2 regions of the Mesorhizobium calcicola genome follow, and region 2 is predicted to be linked to the other one. Evidence: predicted binding sites of a transcription regulator. Region 2 holds the regulator's gene; the other holds the start of a gene.
What was found. The regulator LexA, encoded in region 2, represses DNA repair genes until DNA is damaged. The targets are predictions, from matches to a motif close to TGTTCNNNNTGTGTTCNG.
Positions count from the first base shown of each region.

Region 1: the regulator LexA is predicted to act here: its motif matches at 1,628-1,645, upstream of dinB (DNA polymerase IV).

Region 1 covers NZ_JBHUGY010000014.1:88,304-93,023, forward strand. The annotation lists gene ACFSQT_RS07175 (dihydrofolate reductase family protein) at 1-403, opposite strand, end outside; gene ACFSQT_RS07180 (winged helix-turn-helix transcriptional regulator) at 556-978, shown strand; partial or broken gene ACFSQT_RS07185 (DUF899 domain-containing protein) at 1,013-1,105, shown strand; partial or broken gene ACFSQT_RS07190 (DUF899 family protein) at 1,151-1,468, opposite strand; gene dinB (DNA polymerase IV) at 1,677-2,924, shown strand; gene ACFSQT_RS07200 (hypothetical protein) at 3,054-3,395, shown strand; gene ACFSQT_RS07205 (DNA/RNA non-specific endonuclease) at 3,413-4,720, opposite strand, start outside.
Region 2 covers NZ_JBHUGY010000066.1:17,177-21,896, forward strand. The annotation lists gene ACFSQT_RS34120 (ComEC/Rec2 family competence protein) at 1-1,612, shown strand, start outside; gene lexA (transcriptional repressor LexA) at 1,606-2,343, opposite strand; gene ACFSQT_RS34130 (hypothetical protein) at 2,355-2,543, shown strand; gene ACFSQT_RS34135 (GntR family transcriptional regulator) at 2,717-3,451, opposite strand; gene kynU (kynureninase) at 3,613-4,720, shown strand, end outside.

The DNA of each region.
Region 1 (4,720 bases), on a different contig from region 2:
CGCCGCCGAAGACGGCTATGTCGCCGCCCTCGCCCGCCTTCAGTGCGTTCACCTCGCGCGACAGGTCGCCGCTGGCCACCGTCGTGCGCTCCCATCGCGAGGCTTTGAGCTTGTCGCTCGGCACCACCTTCCGGGCGTCGACGATGCGCTGCGCAAAGGCATAGAACGGATCGCGCGGAAATTTCTTCGCCGCATTGCCCCAATGGGTCAGATACCCCTCCTCGGCCATCTTGCGGCTGAGCAGGATGGTGTCGATGCCGGCGAAGACGGCGTTGAAATCCTGCTTCAGCGCGTCGTCCCAGGCACTGTCGTCGGCCCATTCCCAGAGCTGCCAGGGATGGTCCTGATTGGCGCCGACAAAGCCGTCGACTGACATCTGCATCTGCAGGATCAGCTTTCTCATCGTCGATCTCCTCGGTTTGTCAGGGCTCATGGATGCGGGTGAACGCCTGTGCCGGCGCGCCGCCACCAGGCAAAACGGTTTACATTTGGAACCATTGACGCAAGACCAAAACAGTGTCAATAGTAAAGTGATTTACAAATGGAACCATAGAGATGTCGACGCGCGAAAAATCCGGTTGCCCGATCAACCTGTCGCTGGAGCTGCTCGGCGACCGCTGGACGCTGCTCATCATCCGCGACCTGATCTTCGCCGGGAAAAGGCATTTTCGGGAATTCCTGCAGTCCGACGAAGGCATTTCCTCGCGCACGCTGGCCGAGCGGCTGCAGACGCTGCAGGACGAAGGCATCCTCACCCGCAGCGACGACCCGACCCATGGGCTGAAGACGGTCTACCGGCTGACGGAGGCAGGCGTCGACCTGCTGCCCGTGCTGGCGACCCTCGGCGCCTGGGGCAGCAAGCACCGCAAGGCCGACGACAAGCTCGCCCGGATCGCCGACGAACTGGCGGCGGGTGGCGAGGCGGCGCTGGAGCGGATGAAGGTGGCGTTGCGGGCTGAGCATCTGGCGAACACATGATCGCCGAAGCTCTGAAAGACGCCCGGAGACCGACGACCTGACTCCCATCGGCCGCAATGAAAATGGGCCATCGCATACGCTGGGCGATTGGGTCCGTCTTCACGATGAGTATGATGATGGTCGATGACTATCCATTTATCGCCGCGCAGCTGGGCAACGCCCTGCCTTGGCGGTCGTGATGCATCAGATGCTGGTTGGCGGCATCGATGTGGTCGCAAAGGAATGAACAGCCGGTACACCGATAGTCGGCATTGGGCGGAAACATGAAGTGATAAATGATCAACTGGCTGCGGCTCTTGAAGAGATCGGCCAGCGATTTCCTTCCCTGGGTCGTATCGAACTCGTAGGGCTTGTCGATCCGCAACCAGGGCAGTGCTCGCCGGTCCGCCGCGAGTTGTTGGCGTTGGCGCGTAAACGCCTTTTCTTTCTGGAGATGCGCTTTGTGCGCTTCAAACCAATCCGTGTAAGGCGCGATGATGTGGTCGGTCATTTCGTCCTCCTTCCGCACTCTGGCGCATGCTGACAGTCTCGTTGCCTGTCTTTAAGACGCTGTTGAAAACCGCGATCCGACACGACTGTGCAATTTGTGTTGAAGAACGCAGCTGATACCACCGGACGCGGACATATCGCTTGACAGTCGTGCGCGCTTTGTTCTCCATATGTTCCGATCTATCAGCAACTGCGGATGAGCGGTCGGGATGGAAACGACAGCCACCATCCTGCATGCCGATCTCGACGCCTTCTATGCCTCCGTCGAGCAGTTGCTCGATCCGTCGCTGCGCGGCAAACCGATCGCGGTCGGCGGCGGCGTCGTGCTTGCCGCCTCGTATGAGGCGCGCGCCTTCGGCGTGCGCGGCGGCATGCCGGGACGCAAGGCGCGCGAGCTCTGTCCGCAGCTTATCTTCGTCGGCGGCAATTTCAGCCACTACCAGCGGCTGGGCGACGCGGCGATCAAAGTGCTCGACGATTTCACGCCGCTGGTCGAGCGCATCTCCATCGACGAGGCCTTTGCCGATGTTGCCGGCTGCACGCATCTGTTCGGCTCACCGGAGAAGATCGCCACAGCCATCCGCGGCCGCGTCCGCGCCGAACTCGGCCTGCCGATCTCGATCGGCGTGGCGCGCACCAAGCATCTGGCCAAGATCGCCTCGCAGGTGGCCAAGCCCGACGGGCTGGTGGTGGTCGACCCCGGCACCGAACTCGCTTTCCTGCACGATCTGCCGGTCGGGCTGATGTGGGGCGTCGGCCCGGCGACCAGGGCACGGCTGGCCGAAATCGGCATCGAGACCATCGGCCAGCTGGCCAGGACGCACAGCGGCGCGCTGACGCGGCTGCTCGGTCCCGCCGCCGGCGAAAAGCTCGCCGCATTGTCGTGGAACCGCGACCCGCGAAGGCTGGAGACGCATCGCCGCGCGCAGTCGGCCGGTGCCCAGTCGGCACTTGGCCAGAAGCCTGCCGTGGCGGCGGTCATCGTGCCCACGCTGCTGCACCTGGCTGACCGCGTCGCCAGCCGGCTGCGCGCCAAGGCAAGGCCCGGCCGCACGGTGACGGTGCGCGTGCGCTTTGCCGATCTCAGCACTGTTTCGCGCTCGATCACGCTCGACCAGCCGATCTCGGCCACCACCATGCTGGCCGAGATCGCCGGGGACCTGGTGCGCGGCGTGCTTGCCGACCACCCGCACGAGAAAACGATCTCGCTGCTGGCGATCTCGGTGTCGCATCTTGAGGAAAGTGCCGAGCTGCAGCTCGAACTGCCGCTCGGCCTCGCCGACGAGAAGAGCAGGCCGGGCACGCGCAAAGGCCTGGCGCGCTTCGGCGCCGACCGCGCCATCGACAAGATCCGCGAGCGCTTCGGCAAACAGGCGGTCGGCTACGGCACGGTGGCGCTGGAGGCGGCACGCGCGGTTCCCGACGAGTTCAGGGAACTGGCGCAGAAGGAGCTGTGAGGGCAGTCGAAGGGCATCGTGTCCTGCATGTGACCGCGCAAGGCGTCATAACTGGCGGCGGCAAAGAGTGACTTGATTTCCGCCCTGGCTATTCGAGTAAGGTGTAGCGGCCACAAGCCATGGAATCCGATGTTCGCACCCTTCATCGTTTGCGCGTTGGTCACAGCTCTCAGCGCGGTTGTCAGTCTCGGTTTCTCCTTGGCTGCCGCTAAGAACGCAACCGGCGACGCCCGGACAATGGCATTGTACGGTTGTGCACGCAGTGTGGCTTTGGTAGTCGCGAGCGCCGTGCCATTTTTTACAGGTTCTGTGGAATGGCTTGAAGCCGTCGCCTGGATAATGATCCTTGTGCAGGCTGGGGACGCTGTCATAGGCACCGCCATCGATGATCGGATGAAAACCTTCGGCCCGGCCGGCGCATCGCTCGCCAACCTTATGGCTCTCCTATGGCTCATCCAGTCTGTTCAATGAGATCGCGGCACACCGGATCAGATCAGGACATCGCTCATGTCGTTGATCCATCTGGTTTGCCGCGTCGCTTCGAGCGATCCATGCGCGTCGAGCGACCGGACCGCCGAAAAATCGAGGCCGGTTTCGGTTTCGATTGAAACGACGGTCGTCTGAATGAGCCGGTTGCGCATCTCATCGACCGTATACGGCTTCAGCCCGGAGAAGACCTTGGCCTCATAGAGCGCCTGGACATATTGCGTCTGCCCGACGATGAAGGCGGCGGCGACGGGCTTGGTGGCCGATTTCTGGAGCACCGCGACCTTCCAGAAGGACAGCGGAATCTGCCAGGGGCCGCCTTTGCGGGTCCTCCCGTAAAGCGGGTCGTCGTCACGGTAGATCGGTCCGGTAAAGATCGTGAGGCGCTTCTTGGAGGTTTGCGCCTTGTCGAGAAGATAATCTTCCAGATTGCCCCAATCGATGTCGTTGTAGGTTTGAACCTGCGGCGCCGCATTGGTGTAGTGGAACGTGTCTTCGGAGCCGAGCTGGGATTCGGCGAGTGCCTGTGCCGCGTTCGACAATGGGCTCCAGCAAGGGTCGAGCAGGCGCACCTGGTGGCCGCGGCTGAACTGGACTGGATCGGATCCCTTGGCCTTTTCGTAGAAATCGCCATCCGGCTGAAATTCATCGGCGATCCGCGCGTCGCGACGCCACGTGTCCTTGCGCTTGCCGGGATGGACCAATGCGTTGCCGTCGATATTGACCGCGGTGATCAGCGGGAATTTGCGCCCGGCGTGGATGACCGACGAGAAGTGGTGATAGGCAAGCTCATGTCTCGAACCGTCCAGCAAGGCCGCAACCTTGTTTTGAGCAAGCAAGGGCTGGTAGATTCGCCTCAGATCGATGCGCAACGGGGCCAGAAACGCCGGATCATAGCCTGCGACATTGACCCAGCGCACGGGGTCGAGTGGTTTTCGATCCGCTTCGAATGCCGCTTCGCCGACCGCTCCCTGTGACATGGCGGCAGCCTGCGACATGGCAGTGAGGCCAAGCGACATATCGAGCCTGTCGAGCACCAGCCCTGCCTGTGGCGTTGTGAACCGCTCGAATTCGAGCTGTTTGAAGATCGCGCTTATTCGAATTCCTTCGTTGGCAACCCAGATCGGCTGTTTGGCGGCCTTTCCCGGCTTTCCCAACCTTCCCGGCGCCGGAACCGCCTTGTGGTGCAACGCCAACACTTGCCACTGATCGTTGAGGACAGGCGCCCCCGATGAGCCGGGTTCGGTGTCGGTCGAATAATGAATGAACCGATCCAGATCGATGCGGAGTTGGAGAGCCAGTTTCGGGTC
Region 2 (4,720 bases):
GGCCCGCTTTGCCTCGGGGATAGAAAATGCCCGTGAAGCCATCGCCGACCATATCAGGGGCAGCGTCGGTGGCGCCGAGGGCGAGATCGCCGCGGCGCTGATCGTCGGCGTGCGCGCCGGCATTCCCGATGACGTCAACGAAGCGATGCGGCGTACCGGCATTTACCACATCATCTCCATTTCCGGACTGCACATGGCGCTGGTCGCCGGCACAATCATGGGCTTGCTGCGTGGCGCCTTCGCCCTGTTTCCGGACTTTTCCGCGCGCCGTCCGGTCAAGAAATATGCTGCCGCCGCGGCACTTTTCTCGATCGCCGCCTACCTCATCATCTCTGGCGTCGTCGTTGCCGCCGAGCGCAGCTTCATCATGCTGGCGGTGATGCTGATTGCCGTGCTGTTCGATCGGGCGGCGCTGACCATGCGCAATCTGGCGATCTCGGCGATCGCCGTCATTATGGTGTCGCCGCATGAGGTGGTCGGCCCGAGCTTCCAGATGTCGTTCGCGGCGACCGCGGCGCTGGTCGGCGCCTATGCCGGCTGGTCGGATCATCGTGCGGGAAAAACGAGACCGCCGCCGCTACGGCGATCGCTGCCCGGCTTTCTCGCGCGAAAATTCCTGCTGGCGGCTGGCGGCCTTGCCATGACGTCGATCATCGCCGGCAGCGCCACGGCGCTGTTTGCCATCTGGCATTTTCAACGGGTGTCGCCGCTCAGCCTGTTCGCCAATCTGGCCATCATGCCGATCGTGTCGCTGGTTGTCATGCCTTTCGCCGTCCTCAGCGCGCTGGCGATGCCATTCGGCGCCGATGGCCCCTTTCTCTACGTGATGGGCAAAGGCCTGACGGCGATGATCGCCATGTCCGGATGGATTTCCGAGCGCTCGCCGGTCGATGCGGTCGGGTTGATTTCGCAGCAGTCCGTCCTGCTTGTGGCGATTGCCTTGGTCATTGCGACGATGGCGACGACATGGCTGCGGCTCGCAGCCCTTCCATTCGCGCTTGCCGGCCTGCTGACCGTCTCGGATGTGCGAACACCGGACGTGCTGATCTCGGAGGACGCCAGGCTGGTTGCGTTGCCGATCGGGGGCGGCGAACTCGCGGTCAGCCGCGCACGTCCGAACGAATTCACAGTCGACAACTGGAAACGTGCGCTGACATCCGAAACCATCGTCATGCCGGAGGTGTTCAGCAACGGAGACGGGCAATTCGATATAGCGGATGCCGCCGGAATGCCGCCGGGAGCGCCTTTCTACTGCACATCCGGCGTTTGTCTCGCCAAGCATCCGTCCGGTGCGATCATCGCGCATGTCGAAGACCGAAACGATGCCTGGAAAGCCTGCGGCTTTGCCGATCTGATCGTCATCAATGACGCCACGGCCTATGACCCCTGTCACAACCCGCTGGTGCTCGTCATCACCAAACGACAACTGGCTCGCAAAGGCAGTGCGGCCGTCTTCTTCGATCGACAGTCGGCGACCACGCCGGCGACGATCAGCTTCGCTGTGGACAGCCCATACCGGCCCTGGCACACGCAGCGCAAGTTTTCGCGCGAGGCGAGGGGGCTGCCGCCCTACCGCAAACCCGAAAAGCCGGATGCAAGCCCTGCTCAGTAGCGCCTGATCAGTCCGACGAGCTTGCCCTGCACCTTGACCCTGTCCGGTCCGAAAATGCGGGTTTCATAGGCTGGGTTAGCAGCTTCGAGAGCAATCGAGGCGCCCTTGCGGCGGAACCGCTTCAGCGTCGCTTCCTCTTCATCCACCAGCGCCACGATGATCTCGCCGGGGCTGGCCGTATCGGCGTTGCGGATGATGACGGTATCGCCGTCGAAGATGCCGGCCTCGATCATCGAATCGCCCTTGACCTCCAGGGCGTAGTGCTCGCCGCCCATAATCATGTCCGGCGGCACCGAGATCGAATGCGTCTGGTGCTGGATGGCATCGATCGGCACACCGGCGGCGATGCGGCCCATGACCGGGATCGACACGGCGGAGACCACATCGTCGTCATTGCCAGCCGAAGGCGTCCGCGAAAGCGCCGGCTTGATTTGCCGGCCAACGCCGCCTTGCCCAAGACTGCCTTGGATGACGCTTGGTGAAAACTTTTTAGCCGCGTTGAGGCCGGGCGCGATCGAGTCGGGCAGCCGCAGCACTTCCAGCGCGCGTGCCCGGTTGGGGAGCCGGCGAATGAAGCCGCGCTCCTCCAGCGCCGTGATCAGCCTATGGATTCCGGATTTGGAGGCGAGGTCGAGTGCTTCCTTCATTTCGTCGAAGGACGGCGGAATGCCGCTTTCCTTGAGCCGTTCATGGATGAACATCAGCAGTTCGTGTTGCTTGCGCGTCAGCATGGCGACCCCCATTGTCTGAAACCAGAATCGAAAAAACAAACCCAGAACAAACACTATCTGTTCCAGTTGTGTTCCGCAACCGTTTAAAGTTTAATGAATCTGTTAAGGCGGCTGAAATTATTTGGCGCCTGGGAGCGGGCCGCGATAGACCACCGACTGCAACCGTGGCGCAGCTGCCTGCATTGAAATTGTTTGGTTAATGGCCTGTGGCCGACCCCCTGCACCGAGGCTTGGTATCACCTGCCGGTAGACCTCGATCGGCCGGCACTACACCTTTCTGGCCGTTTGTTTGCCGTGAACGAAACGAAGCCAAAATGCCAACTTTCTTTGCCGGAGAAATCGCAAATTTCTTGCCCTTGTTCATCGCCGGCAGTCAGCGCTCGTTTGTGCCATCGCCGGCGTGGACATAGACATGCAGCGTATAGCCGATGTGGGCGGTCATCAGGGTTTTCGCACGCTCGACGTTGCGATCCAGCGCCGCCTCCATGAGCGCCGTGTGGTGTTCGATCGCGACGGCCCTGCGCAATGCCGCCACGGCCTCTTCATAGCCATGCTGCAGGCCGGCAACCGCCCGCAATGTTGGCGCCAGGCCCAGGAAGCGGTGATGGCGACGCAACTGATCGGCGATCGTAGAATGGAAGGTCAGCAGCCAGGCGGACGTTGCCGCGCTGAGCAGTGCCGCGTGGAAAGCCTCGTGCTTTTCATCCCATTCGTCGACCACTTCATCGGACGGGTCGTCGACTGCGGTCTTGCAGCGCGACAGCCGGTAATGGGCAGCGACGACGGCATCCTCCCATGCACGGCCGCCCTTCTCGATCGATTCCTGGAGCAGCGGCAGCTCAACCACCGCCCTCGCGCGCGACAGGTCTTCAAGTTCGGTGCGCGAGACCGGAGCGACGGCAAAGCCGCGATTGCTGATGGCGGTCACCAGGCGTTCGGCCTCCAACCGCGACAGCGCTTCGCGCAATGGTGTCCAGCCAATGCCGTAGCTGTTGCGCAACGCGCTCAGCTTGAGCGGCGCGCCGGGCTTCAGACGGGTGGTGAGGATATCGCGACGCAGCAGCCTGTAAGCTGCTTCCGTCTTCGAGAAGTGCTCATTGTCCAGCATCGCTCCATCCATACTTGTCTGGATGGTAATTATATATGAAAGCCTTTCATTCCGTAAATTATATATAATGTTTGACAGTGCCCACGGGACTGCCCATGATCGGCCAACGGTTTCACCCGACGTGTTCATCCGAGCACGGCCATGCGCTGGGGTAGTCGATCATGAATGCAACTCTCGATCTCGCTGCAATCGAGGCGATGGATGCCGCGGACCCGCTACGCTCCATGCGTGATCGCTTCGTCCTGCCGAAAGGGGTGATCTACCTCGACGGCAATTCGCTGGGTGCCGCTTCACCCGCTGTCTTCGACGAGATCCAGAAGGCCGCGACACAGGAATGGGCGCAGGATCTCATCCGCGCCTGGAACACCGCTGGCTGGTTCGACATGCCGGTCGCGCTCGGCGACCAGCTGGGACGGCTGATCGGCGCGGCAGCCGGCCAGACAGTGGTCTGCGACACGACCTCGATCAACATCTACAAGGTGCTGCATGCGGCGCTGGCGATGCGGCCTGACCGGTCGGTCATCGTCGCCGAGGGCTCCAGCTTTCCAACCGACCTCTATATGGCCGAAGGCGTCGTCTCGACGCGACCGGGTACTGTGCTGCGGCTCGAAGGCGTCGATGCGCCTGATATCGAGGATCTGATCGACGAGCGCGTCGCCGTCATCCTGGTCAACCACGTCAACTACAAGTCCGGCCAGTTGCGCGACATGGGGGCGCTGACGCGCAAGGCCCATCAGGCCGGTGCGCTGATCGTCTGGGATCTCTGCCACACGGCGGGTGCCTTGCCGGTCGAGTTGGACGGCGCCAATGCCGATTTCGCCGTCGGCTGCACATACAAGTACCTCAATGGCGGCCCGGGTTCGCCGGCCTTCATCTATGCCGCAAAGCGCCACCATGGCGATGTCCACCAGCCGCTCAGCGGCTGGTGGGGCCATGCGCGTCCGTTCGCCTTCGAACAGGGCTATGCGGCCGGCACCGGCATCCGCCGGTTCCTGTGCGGCACGCAGCCGGTGTTGTCGATGCGGGCGCTGAAGGGCGCCCTCGACCTCTGGAACGAGGTCGACATGGCAACCGTGCGCAAGAAAAGCGTCGCACTGACCGACCTGTTCATCCAGCTCGTCGAAGCAAAATGCGGCGCCTATGGCCTCGAGCTCGAAAGTCCGCGCAACGGAGAAGAGCGCGGCAGCCAGGTGTCGTTCATCCACCCGCACGGCTACCAGGTGATGCGCGCCTTGATCGAGCGCGGCGTGATCGGCGATTTCCGCGCGC